Regions from separate parts of the Thalassolituus sp. genome, predicted to be linked through region 4. Evidence: predicted binding sites of a transcription regulator. Region 4 holds the regulator's gene; each other region holds the start of a gene.
The links. The regulator sigma-54, encoded in region 4, starts transcription at its own class of promoters, with help from an activator protein. The targets are predictions, from matches to a motif close to TGGCACNNNNNTTGCTNT.

Region 1 (5,137 bases), on a different contig from region 4:
CTGAGGTTCAACTTACTTAGAAGTGAACTCTGGGTACGCTTCCATACCACACTCAGCAATATCAACACCTTCGTATTCCTGCTCTTCGCTGACGCGCAGACCCATGATGGCCTTGAGTACGCCCCAAACGATCAGAGAAGTTACGAATACCCAGATGAAGATAGTCAGAGTACCAACCAGCTGTCCCATGAAGGTAGCATCAGCGTCAGACAGCAGTACTGCGAAGATACCCCATACACCAACAACACCGTGTACAGAGATCGCACCTACTGGATCGTCGATCTTCAGCTTGTCGAGGGTCAGGATAGACAGAACTACCAGAACACCACCCGCAGCACCGATCAGAGTTGCCAGGAAAGGTGATGGATCAGCAGGCTCAGCAGTGATCGCAACCAGACCAGCCAGTGCACCGTTCAGAGCCATAGTCAGGTCAGCCTTACGGAACAGGATGTAACCAGTAATCAGAGCAGCAATCAGACCGCCTGATGCAGCAGCGTTGGTGTTCAGGAATACGTTAGCTACTTCGTTAGCAACCGCGATACCACCCAGTTTCAGAGTAGAACCACCGTTGAAGCCGAACCAACCCATCCACAGGATGAACATACCCAGGGTAGCCAGTGGCAGGTTAGCACCAGGAATAGCGCGAACTTCACCGTTAGGACCGTATTTACCCTTACGTGCACCCAGCAGCAGAACACCAGCCAGAGCTGCAGCAGCACCCGCCATGTGAACGATACCTGAACCTGCATAGTCAGAGTAGCTCAGCTCGTACAGACCGAATACAGAGTCACCGTTCCAGGTCCATGCGCCTTCCATTGGGTAGATGAAACCAGTCATCACAACAGCGAACGCCAGGAAAGCCCACAGCTTCATACGCTCAGCAACCGCACCAGATACGATAGACATTGCAGTTGCTACAAACACAACCTGGAAGAAGAAGTCAGAAGCACCGGCGTATTCGCCCATGTCACCGAAGCCTGATTCGTTAGAAGCGGCCAGAACACCTGCGATTGCAGCGTCGTCCATACCAGCAACAGTCGTTACACCAGACAGGAAGTAACCGCCGCCGTACATCAGTTCATAACCACAGATCAGGTACATGGTGCACGAGATCGCGAACAGGGCGACGTTTTTGGTCAGAATTTCAGTGGTATTTTTAGAGCGGACCAGACCCGCTTCCAGCATGGCGAAACCTGCCGCCATCCACATTACCAGCGCGCCACACACCAGGAAATAAAAGGTGTCCATGGCGAACTGAAGTTCAAAAATATGATTAAGATTCGATTCCATTATAAGCCCCCCGCATCAGGCTCTGTTATGTAGTGGTCGGACGTCTTACAGCGCGTCTGCGCCAGTTTCGCCAGTACGGATACGAATAACCTGCTCGAGGCTGGTGACGAAAATTTTACCGTCGCCGATCTTGCCGGTGTTCGCAGCTTTGGTGATTGCTTCGATAACTTTTTCAGTCAGATCTTCAGCAACCGCTACTTCAATTTTTACTTTAGGCAGGAAGTCCACCACGTATTCAGCGCCACGGTACAGTTCAGTGTGGCCTTTCTGGCGACCGAAGCCTTTTACTTCAGTCACTGTGATGCCCTGAACACCGATCTCAGACAGTGATTCACGAACATCGTCAAGCTTAAACGGCTTAACAACAGCAGTAATGAGTTTCATAGAAAACCCCTTTCAATTTTTAGATAAGGTTACAGATAGCCCGTGCGGGGGCACGGGCTATTGTATGCTTTTTACATGTCGATAGGCAGGCTGTAAGAAACAACAAACTTCAGATCGTCGTCGTAAGAGTCTTCTTCGTCTTCAGCAACAACCTTGCTCGCAGTGAAAGACAGGTTGTCGTTGTATGCGTAGCTCAGGTCCAGGTGAGTGTAGCCAGCGTCTTCGCCTGCATCATCTTCAACCATAGTGATACCAGCCATTGCACTGAAAGCACCCATGCCGTAACCCAGCGTCAGGTAGCTATAGTCGTTAGGGTTGCTTGATACTGGGTAGTAGTAAGAGAAAGACGCACCTTCGTAACCAAGAGATACGATCAGCTCAGACAGATCAAAAGTGTTTCCGCTAGTGTCTTGCTCAGACTCCAGAACATCTGCAATGCCGTTACCATCTTCATCGGTAGTGTCTACGTAAGAGAAGTTACCCGCGCTTGGGTAAACGTAAGTCACAACAGATACGTCGTAGGAGAAACCTTCCATTTCACCACCGTAACCTACATACAGGTCGTATTCGTTTCCAGCTGCGCTATCACCGCTAGAAGTCCACATACCAGCGTAAGCACCACCAGATGAAAGCGTAATGTCACCAGATACGGCAGCATCACCGTTACCCAGGTCCTGGCCACGCCACAGGTACATGCTCGCAACTGCCGCAGATGCAGACACATCTACTTCAGCTTGAGCCAGTTGAGCACCAGTCAGACCTGTAGTCATTACACCAGCGAGAGCGATTGCTTTAGTCAGTTTTTTCATCGTTCTTTTTCCTATTACGGTTTTTTTAGCTGTTGATCTTTCAATTTGGTCGATATGGGCAATTCGCACCGATATCTTTCTGTCACTCGGTTATAGCAGGGTGTGTGCCAACTTTTGATACACCCTTTTAAATCAATAACTTAGTAAAAGTATGCGGACTTTTACAGTCATTGACGCAACCAAAAGAGGGCACGCAGCCAAAACCAGCACCCATTTATTGCACACCCTTCTGACGGTTTGCACTGTTTGGGTGCAGCATTTGAAATTATCCCCTTTGCCCTTTCTGGTACACTGCGCCAAAACCCTTCCGGAGGTAAATTATGAAACCCGATGCGATTAAGAGCCGGCTCGAAGAAATGCTGGAAAAGAGCCCGTTTGCCAGCCTGTCATCTGACCTGAAGCTGGCACTTCAGTCTCAACTGCAGAGCCTGATCACTAACGCCAACCTGGTGACCCGGGAAGAATTCGACGTGCAGGCAGAAGTTCTGCGTCGTACCAGTGCACGACTGGCGGAGCTTGAAGAGCGTGTTGCTAAGTTAGAAGCAGAGTGATCTTCTGATGCTTTGATTAAGCGGCCTGATGGCCGCTTTTTTGTTTTTGGCCGCTGATTCTGCGGGCCGCTGTGGTAGTAGCCGCTGGCGCGGGGTAACTTCTTTAGCTGCCGCTAAGGTCTGATGGCCAGTTGAGTTGCCGCTAGCGCGGGCTGGCTTTTTTGGCTGCCGCCAGGGCTTTAATGCCCTGTTTGGGGATTGCATCCCCGGGCGGGCAGCCCCTCCCCTGCTTCGCGCTTTCTGGGCCGTGTTTCCTTCACAGAACTTGAGAACCCTCGCAACGGGCCAATGCAGCATCCCTGCTGCCAGCCCCTTGCCCGGCATCCATGCCGGGGCCATGCGGGCTTCTCATCATTCTGCTCGGCGGCCCCAGAGGCGCAATTACCAGCCCGCGAAAGTATCTTTCTTAATTAGATAGGTTTAACTGCAACACAGCCTGGTGAGCAATATCCACCACACACTTTTACGGTAGGGCCAATCAGATTTTGAAATACGATATTGAGGGTAAAATTCTGCGCCTCTGGGGCCGCTGAAATTTACGCCAGCTTTGAAGGCAACGAGAGGCAGGATGCCGAACGAGGCTCCATACGGGCATGGGTGCCCGCCGGAGCCGGTTGCCGGAAAAGCCAGTAAATATCAGAACTAAGGCCCAGAAAGTGCGAAGCAGGGGAGGGGCTGCCCGCCCGGGGATGCAATCCCCAAACAGGGCAATAAAACCCTGGCGACAGCCAAAAAAGTCAGACCGCGCTAGCGGCTACAGAATCGGCGGCCACATAAACTAGCGGCTACTGTTAAATAGCCAGAAGCTCCTTCGCTTCCTCGGAGTGTTCAAGCTCTTCACCCGTCCCCTGACTCACTACTCTCCCCCGCTCAAGAATAATAAATTCATCAGCGAGTTCTTTGGCAAAATCGAGGTACTGTTCAACAAGAACAATCGCCATATCACCGCGATCACGAAGCAGTTTAATGACGCGACCAATGTCTTTAATAATCGATGGCTGAATACCCTCGGTTGGTTCATCAAGAATCAACATTTTCGGGCGTAATAACAGTGCTCGAGCAATCGCTAGCTGCTGTTGCTGACCACCCGAGAGGTCACCACCACGACGTTTGAGCATCTGCTGCAACACAGGAAAAAGCGAAAAGACTTCCGGGTCGATAAAACGCTGGGAGCGCGGCACCGCTGAAAACGCGGTCTGAAGATTTTCTTCTACCGTCAGCTGCGGAAAGATGTCCCGACCCTGGGGTACAAACGCAATCCCCTGTTTCGCGCGGTCATAGGGCGCGAGTTTTATAATGCTTTTTCCGTCCCAGGTGATATCACCCGACCCCGGTGCAAGGTGCCCGGCCAGTGATTTCATCAGGGTGGTTTTACCAACACCATTACGTCCCAGAACACAGGTCACTTTGCCCACGTCTGCGTTAAGGCTGACGTTGTAAAGCGCCTGACTAGCACCGTAAGAAACATTTAAATCCGTTACATTCAACATATCAGCGCCCCAGATACACTTCGATAACCTGCTGGTTATTCTTCACATTCGCCAGACTGCCTTCGGCGAGTACCGAGCCCTCGTGCAGTACCGTCACACGACAATCCAGGGCTTCAATAAAGTCCATGTCGTGCTCGACCACCATTAAAGAGTGTTTCTTTGAAAGCTCTTTAAACAGCTCAGCCGTTTTCATCGTTTCTTCGTCGGTCATTCCGGCAGCAGGTTCATCAATCAAGAGCAGTTCAGGCTCCTGACCTAACAACATGCCGATTTCAAGCCACTGTTTCTGGCCATGCGACAAGCTACCCGCGTCTTCGTAGAGGCGATCTTTCAGGTCAATCATGGATAGAATTTCGTCGATTTTATCCTGCTTTGCGCCCGTCAGTTTATGGGTCAGCGCCTGCCAGACTGAGCGACCACCTTTTAACGACATTTCGAGGTTTTCGAATACTGTCAGGCTCTCAATCACGCTTGGTTTCTGAAACTTACGACCAACGCCCATATTCGCTACCTGCGCTTCGTCGTAACGCGTCAGGTCGAGCTCATCATTAAACAGAATCGTCCCTTCGTCGGGGCGGGTCTTGCCTGTGATGACATCCATCATGGTAGTTTT
Region 2 (5,137 bases), on a different contig from region 4:
AATTACCTGAGTGGCGTGTTGCTATCTTTACCGGCAATACGGACCTGGCCCGCGCTATCCGTCGTCCTCTTGATAAACAATATAAGTTTATGAACGGCAAAATCGAAACCAAGCTGTTGGTCTTCGGCGCCGCTGATGAACGTTCCTCTCGACCGCAGCCAACGGCCATTCGTGGCCCGGTAGAGGCGTTTGCCAATCGTTTGAAGAAGAACATGAAGAACCTCGGTAAGTGGGCAAACCGCGAGAACGTTCATTGTTACCGCATTTACGATGCGGATATTCCGGAATACGCGGTGGCGGTCGATCGCTACGAAGACTGGCTCCACGTTCAGGAATACGTGCCGCCTAAATCGATTGACCCTCAGGTCGCCGAGAAACGTCTGCTGGATGTTCTGGCAGCCTTACCTGAAGTCACTGGCGTACCTGCGGAGCAGATTGTTCTTAAGCGTCGTGAACGTCAGAGTGGTAAACGTCAGTACGAAAAGCAGAGCGATGAAAAGCGCACCATGAGCGTCCGCGAAGGGCAGGTGAATGTGCTGGTGAATCTTCGTGACTATCTCGATACAGGCTTGTTCCTTGATCACCGGCCGACACGTCTGCATATCGCGAAACAGGCGGGCGGTAAGCGTTTCCTTAACCTGTTCTGCTATACGGCGACCGCGTCGCTGCATGCCGCGGTAGCCGGGGCAAAGACGACCAGTGTGGACATGTCGCGGACTTACCTCAACTGGGGGCGTGATAATTTCCGTGCTAATGATCTGAACCCGGACGGGCACAGTTTTATTCAGGCCGACTGCCTGCAGTGGCTGAAAGACGACACCGGCGAGTACGATCTTATCTTTATGGACCCGCCGACTTTTTCAAACTCGAAGCGTATGGAAGGCGTACTCGATATTCAGCGTGACCACGTTGACCTGATCCGCATGGCGATGGACCGGCTGGCACCGGGCGGAACACTGATCTTCTCTAACAACCTGCGTAAGTTCAGCCTCGACCGTGAAGCCCTGTCAGAGTTCAGCATCCGGGATGTGACTGGCAAGTCGATCCCTAAGGACTTCGAACGTCGCCAGAATATTCATGTGTGTTTTGAAATTTCGCACGGCAATTAAACTTTAAGTTTAGCTTAACCAGGGAGGGTTAAAGCATGTCATTAAAATCGAACTGGCCACAAATCAAACGCACGTTAGAGCAGTCGCAGACCTCAGCAGTGCACTGCTCTATTGCGACGGTCTGTCCTGACGGTACTCCGCATATTACCCCTGTCGGCACGGTATTCCTCCGTGATGATCAGACAGGGTTCTTCTTCGATCACTACGCAGTGTCATTGGGTGAGAACATAGACTCGAACCCAAGCGTCTGCGTGTCGGCAGTAAATGTGGGGCGCTGGTTCTGGCTTAAGTCGCTGCTAACAGGACGTTTTGCCTCGGAACCCGGAGTCCGGCTCTACGGCAAAGCTGGCCCGGCACGGCCAGCCACGTCTGAAGAACTCCAGATGATTCATAAACGCGTTGCTTCGACCCAGTGGTTGAAGGGAGCACGGATGCTCTGGAGTGATTTTGAGATAGTCAGAGACATCGAGTTTACTGATTTTAGGCCCGTGGCCTATCCAATGATGATGGATGGGATGTGGCCTGCAGATTGAATGCACTATTGAAGTGCAATCACATTTTCTGTGTTAGATGTTGGTGCCATATTGGGGTGGGTTTGGTTGATCATTCTTTTCGCGTACGAATTCCTGCATCACGCTAGCGCACGTCAGCTCTATAGTTGTGCGTTTTCTATTGCTCGATTGTCGCAAAGTGGACAAAGTGGCACGCCTTCTGCTTAAACGTTCCCCTATCGAAGGATTCTAATGGGCTTTTGCCCTGATGTTGCGCAAAGGGCACCGCTAGAGTGCGCCGCGCCAAATACACATTTAACGAACTATCAGAGGACAACTCGTGGATATCACAGGTATCAACTCCGCTGTCGAAACTCTTATGTACAGCGCGAACACAATGTTTATTCTGCTGGGTGCCATCATGGTACTGGCGATGCACGCGGGCTTCGCATTTCTAGAGGTCGGTACAGTACGTCATAAGAACCAGGTAAATGCTCTGGTAAAAATCATTACTGATTTCGGTATCTCAACCATTGCCTATTTCTTCATCGGTTATCAGGTAGCCTACGGCATGGATTTCTTCGCCAGTGCTGCGGAGCTGACTGAAAACAATGGCTATGAGCTGGTGAAGTTCTTCTTCCTGCTGACCTTTGCGGCGGCAATTCCAGCCATTATTTCTGGTGGTATTGCTGAGCGTGCGAAGTTTTACCCAATTCTGATTGCTTCTGCCCTGACGGTTGCATTCGTATATCCATTTTTTGAAGGCATCATCTGGAACGGGAATGCCGTTTTTGGTTTCAGCCTGCAAGCATGGTTAGAAGAAACGTACGGTGCTGGCTTCCACGATTTCGCAGGCTCAGTCGTTGTGCACGGTGTTGGTGGCTGGATTGCCTTTGCAGCTGTCTTCCTGCTGGGCGCTCGTCGTGGCCGTTACCGTGACGGTAAAGTCACCGCGTTCGCGCCATCAAACATTCCGTGGTTGGCTATGGGCGCGTGGATTCTGACTGTTGGCTGGTTTGGCTTTAACGTGATGTCAGCGCAAACGCTGGATGGCATTTCAGGTCTGGTTGCTGTTAACAGCCTGATGGCGATGGTTGGCGGTGTTGTTGTTGCAATGATCGTTGGTCGCAATGACCCGGGCTTTATCCACAACGGTCCTCTGGCAGGTCTGGTTGCTGTGTGTGCGGGTTCAGACGTTCTGCATCCCATAGGTGCTCTGCTGGTCGGTGGTGTTGCTGGTGCGCTGTTTGTGTGGGTATTCACTCTGGCTCAGAACAAGTTCCCTAAATTCGATGACGTACTTGGTGTATGGCCTCTGCACGGCCTGTGTGGCGCGTGGGGCGGCATTGCCTGCGGTATCTTCGGCACAGAAGCAATGGGCGGCCTTGGTGGCGTCAGCCTGATGTCACAGCTGATTGGTACTGTTGCTGGTATCGCAGTCGCTCTGATTGGTGGTTTTATCGTGTACGGTCTGGTGAAGGCTGTATCGGGTATTCGCCTGAGCGAAGAAGAAGAGTTCAACGGTGCTGACCTGTCGATCCATAAGATTGGTTCGACTAACAACGACTGATTTTCAGTACTGTTGAAAAAACCCGCTTCGGCGGGTTTTTTTATGCCTGTATTCTTTGAGGTGGGTAAGCAGGAGCCTCAGCTGGTTGTAGATAGAGCCTCGGCTGATTGTAGATAGAGCCTCAGCTGATTGTAGATAGAAACTCAGCGACCTTAACTGAGGCCGGGCCGTGTAAGGCTTCCTGAAACGCATCGGCGCCACGTGAAGGCTCCAGGTTTATTTCTACCGTTCTGGCATTAACGCTGTTAGCTACCTCTACAAATCCGGCTGCTGGGTAGACGTTGCCAGAAGTACCGATACTGATGAACAGGTCGCATTTCTCTAACGCTTGATAGATTTCATCCATGTATAACGGCATTTCGCCGAACCAGACGATATGTGGTCTCAAGCTGGCGGTACCACAGCATTCACATAGGCTGGTTGCTTCAATATCTGCCTGCTGACTATGGATTTTCCCGGTGGTGAGGCAACGCGATTTTTTCAGTTCACCATGCATATGTATGAGGTTCTGTGAGCCAGCCTCATGATGCAGATGGTCAACATTCTGTGTCACCAGTAAAAAGTCACCGGCAAATTCCTTTTCGAATTCAGCAAGAGCAATGTGAGCAGGGTTGGGTTTGACGTCAGCAAGTTGCGCCCGGCGACCGTTGTAGAAGCGCTGAACCAGCGCGGGGTCACGCTCGAAGGCCTCTGGCGTTGCTACATCTTCGAGGCGGTGGTTTTCCCACAGGCCGCCATTATCCCGGAACGTATTAATGCCTGATTCGGCTGAAATGCCCGCGCCAGTCAGTACGACAATTCGTTTCGGAGTGCTCATTACTTTTCTTCCTCAAAATGATCTGAGAAAAATCCGCGAATTTCATCGGCGCGTTGCATGGCATCGCTATAACCGAGGTCAATCAGTGCTTTACAGAAGCCTTTAGAAAACAGCAAGTAACTGAGAATACCTGATCCGTTCTGGCCTGCGTTACCACTGCCACCCAAGGTCATTTTCAGGGCTTTAGGAATTTCAGCAGCATGCTCGCCAGCAATCTGATCAATGGAACGGCTTGGATTGATTTCCAGTAACTCAATGGGTTTGAGCTCCATTCCTGCTTCCTTTCGAACATCTTCAGGAATACTGGTCAGAGTCCGGTTAATACGGCGCAGGCGCTCGACATCGGTTTCCATACTGTCGAGGAAAGCGGCATTTAACATATGACCCATGACCTTCGCCGGGCTTGGATAAGCCGCCGGAGGTTTCACGTGATCTTTACGCTTATGGGCGATACCCGAAACACCAATCACCATAACTTTCTCTGCACCCAGATGAAGTGCAGGGCTGATCGGCGCAAGCTGGCGAACTGCGCCATCGGCAAAATATTCGCCGTGTAATTTAACCGCAGGAAATATCATTGGAATCGCTGAAGACGCCATGAGGTGGTCAAGCGTTATTCGCGTACGTTTTCCAATCCGACGGTGACGGTTCCAGTTGGTAATACTGTAATGCCCTTGGAAAAAAGCGACTGACTCTCCAGTTTCAAGGCCCGAGCAGTTAACCGCGATCGCATGAAGTGCGCCGTTATCAATAGCGCCCTGAATCTGGTCGAATTTAATGGCTTCGCCGAGTAGTTCCCGTAATGGCTGATTATTGAGCAGCGACACTGGATCATTTTTAAATCGTTTTCCCATGACCATTGAGCGCGCCATTCTCAATATGCCGTGTGAAACTCCGAGAAAATCGGTGCGGTAAATATGATCAGGGGTGAAGTGCATCCATATTCGTTCGAGGTGCTTAATACCAATCCGGTAATTTTCTGCATAACTGGCAAGTGCTACGCCGTTAATCGCACCTGCAGATGTTCCTGAGATAACATCGAACGGATTGTAGTGGCCTTTGGGGAGAATTTTATGGATAGCTTTTAATACACCGACCTGGTACGCAGCTCGGGCACCACCACCAGACAGAATCAGCCCTGATTTTTTAA
Region 3 (5,137 bases), on a different contig from region 4:
ACTGTAACGTCGACCCGCTGGCCGGGTTTGGAGAACGGCGGCAGTTCAGCGGTAACGGATACCGCGGCGACGTTTTTCAGTTTCGGGTCGGTGCCTTGCGGTAAGGTGATCCCGAATTCGTTCATCATGTTGCGGAAGGTCTGTGTAGTAAACGGGGCTTTATCGCCCGTCCCGTCGAGACCAACCACCAGCCCGTAACCGATCAGTTGGTTTGAGCGCACGCCTGATATGCTGGTGATGTCTTTGATTCGCTCCGCGTGGGCCAGAGCTGGAATCGTGCTGACCAGCATTATGACGAGTAATTGACGCCAGTTTTTCATCATTTAATCCGTAGTTGCGCAGTTTTTGCCGTTACAGGAGCGTTTGGAAGGGAATGATGCGAAGGGTGTGCCAATTGGTTTGAAAGCTGTAGGAGGGAAGCTTCTTCCCGACACCGTTGAAGCCTGGAAGATATTCGGGGATATGATCCCCTCCTACAAACAGTTGTTCATCCCATCAAATGTCAAAACGGCCAGAGCGGTGACATAAAGATGCGGTCAGCCCAACCTTGCTTGGTGCTGTTGTTGAGGTTGCCTCGGCCACCGAATGAGATGCGGGCATCTGCGACTTTGCTTGAGGCTATGGTGTTTTCTGGTGTGATGTCTTGCGGACGGACCAGCCCCATGATGCGGATATATTCGTCGCCTTCGCTCAGGGTCAGCCATTTCTCACCGCGTATCTGTAGCACGCCATTGGGCAGTATATCTGAGACCGTCACACTGATCTGACCTGTCAGGCTGTTTGAGCGGTCAGCCTCACCTTTGCCCGAGAACTGACGGTCGTTGGTGGTTTCTGAATCCATGGTCAGGTTTTTCCAGCCGGGGACTGTCCCCATCAGGGACGGTACAGCCATGTTATTGTTCGATGACTTATCGGCCACGGTTTCCGCTGATTTCGACGATTGATATTCCTCGTCGAATATCACGGTAATGATGTCGCCGATCCGGTTAGCTTGCTGGTCGGTATATAGCCCTACGCTGTATCTTGGTTGAAACAGCGAACCGTCGTTGGTCGGCGGTGCTTCAAGGCTTTGTGCCGATACAGGAGCGTAGGCCGGATCATCCGGGAATACGTCGCGCTCTTGTTGAATACTGCTGCATGCGCTCAACAGACCAGTGCTTGTAAGTGCGATTAATGCGTTAACTAACAGGCGTTTCATATCACACCTCCATCAGGTGTTCTGTGTCAGGAACTGCAGCATCTGATCGGCTGCTGACACGACTTTTGAGTTCATTTCGTAGGCGCGCTGAACGGTGATCATTTTCACCAGCTCTTCAACCACTTCGACGTTGGAGTTTTCGAGTGCGCCCTGCACTACCCGACCAAAACCATCTTCACCCGGAACTCCACCCTGAGGAGCACCACTGGCTGCAGTTTCCAGGAAGAGGTTGCCACCGGCTGCCTGAAGGCCTGCTGGGTTAATAAAGTCGACCGTCTCAATCTGGCCTAGCTGCTGCGGATTCGGGTCACCGAACATGGTCGCCTGGACAATACCGTCTTCACTGATGGTAAGGTTGTTGGTCTGCTCAGGGATAACAATCTGCGGCTCCAACGGATAGCCATTGACGTTTACGACGGTGCCTTCGTTATTGATGTGGAAGGTACCGTCACGCGTATAACCGATATTGCCGTCAGGCATCTGAATCTGGAAAAAACCGCGACCGTTAACCGCGATATCCAGCGGCTGATCGGTAATTTCGAGCGAGCCGGTGGTAAATACTTTCTGGGTACCTGCGGTACGTACACCGGTACCGAGTTGCAAACCAGACGGCAGGCGACTGTCAGCTGAGCTGTTGGCCCCAGGCTGACGTTGAATCTGGTAGATCAGATCTTCGAATACCGGACGGTCTTTTTTAAAGCCGGTGGTCGCTACGTTGGCGAGGTTGTTTGATACGGTGGTCAGCGCGAGGTCTTGTGCTTCGAGCCCGGTCTTACTGACCCAGAGTGCGTTCATCATAGTGCTGACTCCTTATTGATTCGACATGATCTGTGTCGTGGCGGCTGCCAGCTCGTCGACACGTTTCATCATTTTCACCTGCATTTCATACTGACGGTTCAGCTGAATCAGGCTGGTAAGTTCGGTGACGGCATTGACGTTACTGCTTTCAGTAAAGCCACCAACAACGCTGACATTAAGGTCTGGCTGAGCCGGTGGGGTGCCCTCTTCACGAAAACGGAAAAGACCATCCTCGCCTTTTTCTAACGTTTCAGGATCTGGATTCACCAGCTTCAGCTGCACTGGTTCGGCGACGCCCGCAGGCACTTCACCGAGAGGCTGGATCGTAATAATTCCGGCCTTTGAGATATCGATTTTTTCGAATTCGGGTAATACCACAGGGCCGCCGTCACCAATGAGCTGACGACCACTGCCATTCACCAGTCGGCCCAGTGGATCAACACTGAGGTCTCCGGCGCGGGTATAGGCTTCCTGACCATCCGGGCCGACGACCGCAAACCAGCCTTTCCCTTCAATCGCGAGGTCCATGTTGCGACCCGTCTCGACCAGTGAGCCCATGCTCATATCGCTGGCGGGACGTTCGGTCATGGCGTACGCACGCGATGGGAAGTGTTCGCCGAACACGCCTTGCGCCCGGCTTTGGGTGTAATCAGAGCGGAAACCTGTGGTCGCAACATTGGCCAGGTTGTTGGCGTGTGCGGTTTGCCCGTAGGTGTTCTGTTTGGCCCCGGACATGGCGATGTAGAGTGCGCGGTCCATAGTGGTTGCCTTTCAATAGTTCAGTTACATGAAGTATTGCGAAGGCTGTGCCAACTCTGATTTTTCATTTTAAATCAATCAGTTAGATAAATTTCGGACGGATTTTGAGTGTCGATATGCCGGTGGTTGGGTGTGGAAACGGCAAGCGGTTGCCAGGGTGGCAACGATAGAAAGGAAATAATTTTGTTGTAGGAGCGCAACGCGGAGCTTGCGCGAAAGAAGCCCAAGCAGCATTCGCGCATAGCCAGACAAGCTGGCTGAAGCGCTCCTACAGGGTTACACGTTATCAGATATTCAGAATCGCCTGCGTTATCTGGTCGGTGGTTTCAATGGTCTTGGCGCTCGCCTGGAAGTTACGCTGGGCGATGATCAGGCCCACCAGCTCTTCTGACAGATCGACGTTTGAGTCTTCTAATGCAGATGACCGTATCTGGCCAAACGACGCCGTTCGCGGTGAGCCAATGGTCGGAATACCTGATTCAAAAGACTCAGCCCAGCCCGTGTCGCCGACTGGTGTCAGGCCTTCCGGGTTACGGAAGTTGGCCATGGCCACCTGCCCCAGTGTCTGTGCCTGACCGTTGGTGAATCGGGCGAAGATGATACCTTCTTCATCCACTTCGAGGCCGGTCAGTCGACCTGTTGCATAGCCGTTCTGGTTTACTTCGTTCACCGAGAACTCGCTACCAAACTGGGTCGAACCATTAAGACTGATCTGGAAGTTTGAGTTTGTGGGTGGATCGCTCAGGGGCAAGCCACCTTCCAGTACGTTTGTTGATGTCAGAGCCCCTGTCGAATCGCCATTTTCGTCCACTGGGTCCCAGTTGGTGATGTAGATATCGCCGGTCGCGACTTCGTCTAATGTCCCGTCCTGGTTGAAGAAGAGTTCAAACCGTGAACGCGTCGGGTCCAGGTTTTCCGGAAATGGCAGTGAAGGATCAGGGTCGCCAATGTCGTTACCATCAATCAAGACGTACATAGCCCAGACGTTCTGCTCGTTCGGACGTGTTGGGTCCAGCGGCTCTTTCACAAAGTACTGAGTCATCACATGGGAGTTACCCAGGCTGTCGTAGATGGTGGTCGATGTTGCGTGGTTGTAGGTTTCCTGATTATCTGGGTCGAATGAGTTCAGAGTGAAGTCTGAGTATTCGTCATCGGTCAATGCACCAAAGATACCCGATATGACTGGCTGAGGATCACGTAATACGTAGTTTTCATTGAGAATGAAATTCACGGTGCCGCCTACCGCTGCAGCCACATCAGCCGCCGTGGTGCCACCCAATACCACTGGGCCAGTTCCGGATGCACCCTGAACTACCAGTGAGTCTGTTACGACAGGACTATCAATCGAGACTTTGATATCACGGCCAATTTCGTTAGTGATGACCAGATCCCCGGCATCACTGACTTCTGCACGGAAGCCCGGCAACGTCGTTGCACGGTAAGCATTGATCTCTTCTGCGAGTTCTTCGAGGCTGGTTGATTCCAGAATTTGACCGTTCAGGGTCAGAGACATGTCATTACCCGGGGTGTTGTAGCCAGAAGATGGAATCGTCATTACCGTTTCAGCGGAGGCGGTTACCCCTGGCTGCTGATTGAATAGCGAGACGATTTCGTTGGCTTCGGCATGCTCAGGAATAACAATTTCTGTTTCCTGGCCGTCTGGATCAATCAGAGTGACACGTTGCTCTGGGTACTCGTTAGTGACACCTTCGATGCCTGTGGTCAGTAGAGTACCGTCGTCTGGGTTGACCTGAAGAATACCGTAGAGATCAGACTCAGAAACCTCCTGACCACCTGCGGTAATATTCGTGATCGAGATGATCGAGGCTTCGCCCGCTTCTACTGCCGAAAGCTGCAGCTTATATTGCGGTGGTACGGTTTGCGGTTCTACCTCTACAGCGGCCGCCTGCACACCAATGTAATTATCAGCATCCTGACTGTTCAGCTGGCGGTTAATGCTTGCCGCCAGCTGCTGCACAGAGCGGTATTCTTCATCCAGAGTCACCACGACGGAGCCACTGCGCCCCTCATCATCCGGCGCTGGGACAGTCAGATTGATTCGGAAGCTGTTGGTACGATCGACCTCATCCTGACCCGTCACGATGAACATGCTATCGAAGCCAAGTTCCCCTAACGCTTGAGACTCAGCGACAGTCGGCGTCAGCGAAATGCCTTCACCTGCACCAACTAGAGTGTTGGTAAACACCAGCTGACCACCTACGGCGTCGACGTTCACTTTACCAGCCAGGCCACCCGCACCAATATAGATATCAATCTGTTGTTGAATGGCGACTGCCAGAGCCTCGAGATTGGCATAGTTTGCAGGTGGGATCGTGATAGTAAATGGACCACCCGCGTTACCGGTAGAACTGGTCACTTCAA
Region 4 (5,137 bases):
TCGGTTGATACCACGAAAGTACTCGCAGTTTTGGGCCTAATCAGCTGTTTTAGCGGGGATAATCGTGAAATTTTCCTGAGGGCTATTCTTCTTCATCGAAGCGACGATCAATGAGATCGGTAATGGCATCGACGGCAGCTCCTTCGTCACTGCCTTCCGCAGTCAGAATCAGTTCAGTGCCTTTGCTGGCAGCCAGCATCATGACGGACATAATGCTTTTGCAGTCGACCATACGCCCGTCCTGGCCAATCTTAAGCTGGCTGGAGAATGCTGACGCAGTAGATACCAGTTTGGCCGCTGCGCGGGCATGCAGGCCGAGTTTATTTATTATAAGAACGTTTTTCTGGATCATACGGTGTCCGGATTATGGAGTAGGCAGGTTCGCTGCTCGTGCGAGTTCACGATGACGCACCTGGACGTTCGGGTATTTCATTCGGTATTCGGTGGCGAGTTGCTCAGCCAGATAAACGGATCTGTGCTGACCGCCGGTGCAACCAATGGCGATCGTCATATAGCTGCGGTTAGCTTCGATCAGACGGTCAGTCCATTGCCCCAGAAAGTCGCTGATCGATTTTCGCATTTCACCGACGACGTCATAGCTGTTCAGGAATAATTGTACTTCGCTGTCGAGGCCTGTGAGCTTGCGCAGGTCTTCACTCCAGTACGGATTGGGCAGATGGCGCACATCGAACACGTAGTCTGCGTCGGTGGGGATACCATGCTTAAATCCGAACGATTCAAATAATATCGACATTTCACCGTTGGGGCGGTCTGCAACCCGCAGGCGAATCATGCTGCGCAACTCGTGAACTGACATGTGCGTTGTATCTAATGTCAGATCCGCCATGTTGGCGAGCGGATCAAGGAGGTCTTTCTCCTGATCGATGGCTTCTGCAAGTGACAGCTCGTGGGTTGTCAGCGGGTGCTTGCGTCGTGTCGCACTGAATCGCTGTAGCAGAACTTTTTCAGAGGCGTCGAGATAAACCACATCAAGCTGATAGTGATCATTAGGCAGGTCGAGCAGTAGCTTCTCTATCGGCTCTTCTGTGGCCGAGAGATTGCGAGCATCAATACTGACCGCAACCCGGGTCAGCTTGTCATTGGCGTCAGCCTGACTGGCAAGGGCAGGCAGTAGCCCGATGGGCAGGTTGTCGATGCAATAGAATCCAAGATCTTCGAGCACGTGCAGCGCACTCGACTTCCCCGATCCTGATCTTCCGCTGATGACTACCAGGCGCATATTCGACTCCGTGATTACTACCGCTCTGCGATCGCTCGCTGGAAAAGACGTTTGGCGTCTGGCGCGTTGCGCAAAGCTTCGCGATATTCCGCCTGATTAAAGTTACTGGCGAGTGTCGCCAGTATCTGAAGGTGTTCGTCGGTTGCTTCCTCGGGGACTAACAAAGCAAATACGAGGTCGACCGGATTACCATCGATAGAATCATAGTCTATCGGGGTATTTAATCTCAGAAGAACGCCCAGCGCTTTCTGGCACTGCAACAACCGGCAGTGCGGGATGGCAATACCTTCTCCTATCCCTGTGCTTCCCATGCGCTCGCGTGCTAACAGGCGTTCGTAGATATCGTCTGCGGAGGCATCGCCGATTTCTTCAGCAACCAGAGATGAAAGTTGTTCTAACAGTTTTTTCTTACTGGAAACGGTCACGTCAATGACGGACCGTTCCGGTGTGAGGATATCCTCAATACTCAAAGACATGCTTCAGCCTTGACCGTGTTGGCGCGCGACCTGCTTCTCTTTGTGCTTAAGAACCTGACGGTCCAGTTTGTCGACCATCTGATCAATGGCGGTGTACATGTCTTCGTTTTCTGCTTTCGCGTGCAGGTCGTGACCTGTGATGTGTATCGTCCCTTCGGCCGTCTGGCGATCTTTAACGACGGTCAACGTGATCTGACCTGTGGTGATGCTGTCGCTATGGCGCGTAAGCTTCGACATTTTATCTTCAACGTGCGCCTGCATCGCTTCCGTTACTTCTACATGATGACCACTGATATTGATTTGCATGCCAAGTCTCCTGTGTCGCTGGCGGTAGGTGAATCAGAATCTGTTCACATTGATATAACAGACTCTAAATCAACTGCTTACGTTCATTCGATGGTGGTATCAGCATAGCCTCGCGGTATTTCGCTACCGTGCGCCGTGCCACTTTGATGCCCTTTTCACCGAGCATCGTTGCTATCTTGTTGTCACTGAGTGGCTTACGCGTGTTTTCGTCCGCGATCAGTTTCTTGATCATCGCCCGGATAGCCGTCGATGAACACTCTCCGCCGCTGTCGGTGCTGACGTGGCTGGAGAAAAAGTATTTAAGCTCAAAAATCCCACGTGGGGTATGCATGTATTTCTGGGTGGTTACCCGAGAGATCGTCGACTCATGCATACCTACGGCTTCGGCGATGTCATGGAGCACAAGTGGCTTCATGCCTTCATCACCTTCTTCAAAGAAGTCTATCTGGAATTCAACAATTTTGGTTGCGACTTTGAGCAGAGTGTCATTGCGACTTTGCAGACTTTTAATAAACCAGCGTGCTTCCTGCAGGTGATCTTTGAGGAAGGTATTGTCAGCACTGCTGTCTGAGCGGCGAATCAGTGATGCGTAGTCGGCATTCACCCGCAGCTTGGGCGCAATCTCTGGATTCAGCTCAACACGCCACTCGTCTCTGATCTGGCGGACGATGACGTCTGGAATAACGTACTCGGATTCTTCTGAGGCAATGCCTGCACCCGGCTTCGGGTTAAGCTCTTTGATCAGTCGCATGACTGACTTGAGGTCATCTTCCTTCAATTTTGTGCGGCGCATCAGTGACTGATAGTCGCGACTACCGAGCAGGTCAATGTGATCACGTATGATCAGCTGCGCTTCGGTGAGCCAGGGGGTGCCCTGAGGCAGTTGATGCAGTTGCAGAAGCAGGCATTCGCGGAGGTCGCGGCAGAAAACACCCGCCGGATCAAATTGTTGCAGGCGATGAAGAACTGCCATCACTTCTTCTTCTTCGATTTCGAGTGACGGGTCCATCGCTTCAATGACGTCTTCAACTGTCGTGTGAAGGTAGCCATCATCGTCTACACCATCAATCAGCATGGTCGCAACTTCGCGGTCAGCATCTGACATTGGGGTCAGGTTTAGCTGCCAGAGCAGGTGATCCTGCAGATTGTCGCTGGTGGCGTAGCGGGAATCGTAGTCAAAGTCTTCGTCTACCGGCCCGGAGCTTGATGCGACTCCGGCGCTGACCTGATAGGTATCTTCCCACTGGCTATCTACAGGCAGGTCATCGGGCAGTTTCTCGCTCGACCATTGCTCATCGAGAGATTCCTGGCCGCTCTGATCGTCGTAGGAATTGTCATCGTAGGAATTGTCGTAATCCTGATTGTCAGAGCTGCTCTCACGGTCTTCGCGGCTGTCTCTGTCGTTGTTATCGGAATCAGAACTGCGGGAATCGTTGTCGGACTCGTTGCCTGAGTCGCTGTTGTCATCAAACTCTTCGCTTTCCAGCATTGGGTTGGAATCCAGCGCTTCCTGAATTTCCTGCTGAAGGTCCAGCGTTGAAAGCTGGAGGAGGCGGATGGCCTGTTGCAGCTGAGGCGTCATCGTCAGCTGCTGGCCCATCTTAATCTGAAGGGATGTCTTCATATAACTCGGTAATTACGACCTGAAAATCGAACCATCTTTTTGTTTGATGCACCTAGCATTATAGGCAAAGTCCTTGTGTATGGAACCTATTTTGCTTACCAGAGTAAATAGATAACTCTACAGTACGTGACATCGGTCAGAGTTTCAAAGACGGAAATCGTCCCCAAGGTAGACTTCGCGCACCTGCTCATTGGCAAGCACATCTTCAGCCGTGCCTTCGGCGATAATGTGGCCACCACCAACGATAAAAGCCTTTTCGCAAATAGCGAGGGTCTCACGCACGTTGTGGTCGGTAATCAGTACGCCGATGCCCCGCGCCTTGAGCTGACGGATAATATCCATGATGTCCGAGACTGAGATCGGGTCTACACCAGCAAAGGGTTCGTCGAGCAGAATGAACGAGGGCTCTGCAGCCAGCGCTCTGGCAATTTCGACACGACGACGCTCACCGCCGGATAGCGCCATGCCGGCGCTTTCGCGGATGTGTTGAATATGAAATTCGTTCAGTAGCTGCTCGAGCTGTTCAGTTCGCTGCTGGCGATTGAGATCTTTACGGGTCTCAAGAATGGCCATGATGTTATCTGCAACACTGAGCTTGCGGAAAATCGACGCTTCCTGCGGCAGGTAACCGATGCCTTTGCGGGCACGGCCGTGCATTGGCAGGTGGCTGATGTCTTCGTCGTCGATCATGATGCGACCACGATCGGCTTGCACCAGGTTAACAATCATATAGAAACAGGTCGTTTTGCCGGCGCCATTAGGGCCCAATAAACCAACGATCTGGCCGCTTTCAACGCGGATAGATACGTCTTTAACGACTTCGCGGCCGCCGTAACTTTTGGCCAGATGTTCTGCCTTCAGTGTTTTCATTCTGTCGCTGCTTCCGGAGATTCTGTCGTGTCAGACTCTGAGTCAGATTCGGACTCAGGTTTTGGCGGCTGGATAACGACTTTGATCCGGCCGGAGTCTTCATCTGTGCTGTCGGTCGACGACTCGGCGGTGGTGCCATCAGCACGCACGGTCTCTGTTGCCATGTCGTAGGTGATGCGTTCGCCGCTGAAAATATTGCCTTCCTGTTCCAGTTCAGCATCGCCAGTAATAATGATGCGGCGCTCGCTGGTGTAGTAATCGATGCGGTTGCCGAGGGCTGTGGTGAGCGGTTTACCGACCTCAATCTGCTGTTGGTAACGGGCACGGTCGCCTTCTGCGACGGCTTTTTCGAGGGTGTCGCCGTTGCGCAGAATCATCAGGCGGTCGGCTTCTATTTTCAGCGTGCCTTGGGTAAGAATGACATTGCCCTCGTACACAACTGTACCTGCGCGGCGGTCGATCTCTGCAGAATCTGACAGGATCGTCATTTCTTTCTGCCAGTCATCCGGCAATGCGACTGTGTAGCTTGCGATCACTGACAGCGACATCACGGCCAGTTTATTGAACAGGTTCATAAGTCGTACGGACTCCTGTTTTCAGTTCGAGGCGCTGACGTGTGGC

Region 1: a site for sigma-54 is predicted at 2,576-2,593, ahead of AC5E51_RS07790 (TorF family putative porin). Genes of this name have one in related genera too.
Region 2: a site for sigma-54 is predicted at 1,810-1,827, ahead of AC5E51_RS12070 (ammonium transporter). Genes of this name have one in related genera too.
Region 3: a site for sigma-54 is predicted at 2,791-2,808, ahead of AC5E51_RS02980 (flagellar basal body rod protein FlgF). Genes of this name have one in related genera too.

The regions. Positions count from the first base shown of each region.
Region 1 covers NZ_CFHJLR010000008.1:77,753-82,889, reverse strand. The annotation lists gene AC5E51_RS07800 (ammonium transporter) at 13-1,290, opposite strand; gene glnK (P-II family nitrogen regulator) at 1,336-1,674, opposite strand; gene AC5E51_RS07790 (TorF family putative porin) at 1,746-2,483, opposite strand; gene AC5E51_RS07785 (accessory factor UbiK family protein) at 2,804-3,034, shown strand; gene urtE (urea ABC transporter ATP-binding subunit UrtE) at 3,826-4,524, opposite strand; gene urtD (urea ABC transporter ATP-binding protein UrtD) at 4,526-5,137, opposite strand, start outside.
Region 2 covers NZ_CFHJLR010000016.1:48,659-53,795, forward strand. The annotation lists gene rlmKL (bifunctional 23S rRNA (guanine(2069)-N(7))-methyltransferase RlmK/23S rRNA (guanine(2445)-N(2))-methyltransferase RlmL) at 1-1,109, shown strand, start outside; gene AC5E51_RS12065 (pyridoxamine 5'-phosphate oxidase family protein) at 1,145-1,642, shown strand; gene AC5E51_RS12070 (ammonium transporter) at 1,947-3,170, shown strand; gene cobB (Sir2 family NAD+-dependent deacetylase) at 3,292-3,987, opposite strand; gene AC5E51_RS12080 (patatin-like phospholipase family protein) at 3,987-5,137, opposite strand, start outside.
Region 3 covers NZ_CFHJLR010000003.1:70,531-75,667, forward strand. The annotation lists gene AC5E51_RS02965 (flagellar basal body P-ring protein FlgI) at 1-320, opposite strand, end outside; gene flgH (flagellar basal body L-ring protein FlgH) at 503-1,198, opposite strand; gene flgG (flagellar basal-body rod protein FlgG) at 1,211-1,996, opposite strand; gene AC5E51_RS02980 (flagellar basal body rod protein FlgF) at 2,009-2,755, opposite strand; gene AC5E51_RS02985 (flagellar hook-basal body complex protein) at 3,042-5,137, opposite strand, start outside.
Region 4 covers NZ_CFHJLR010000015.1:36,488-41,624, reverse strand. The annotation lists gene AC5E51_RS11630 (HPr family phosphocarrier protein) at 83-352, opposite strand; gene rapZ (RNase adapter RapZ) at 365-1,240, opposite strand; gene ptsN (PTS IIA-like nitrogen regulatory protein PtsN) at 1,258-1,716, opposite strand; gene hpf (ribosome hibernation-promoting factor, HPF/YfiA family) at 1,720-2,022, opposite strand; gene AC5E51_RS11610 (RNA polymerase factor sigma-54) at 2,087-3,646, opposite strand; gene lptB (LPS export ABC transporter ATP-binding protein) at 3,791-4,516, opposite strand; gene lptA (lipopolysaccharide transport periplasmic protein LptA) at 4,513-5,091, opposite strand; gene lptC (LPS export ABC transporter periplasmic protein LptC) at 5,075-5,137, opposite strand, start outside.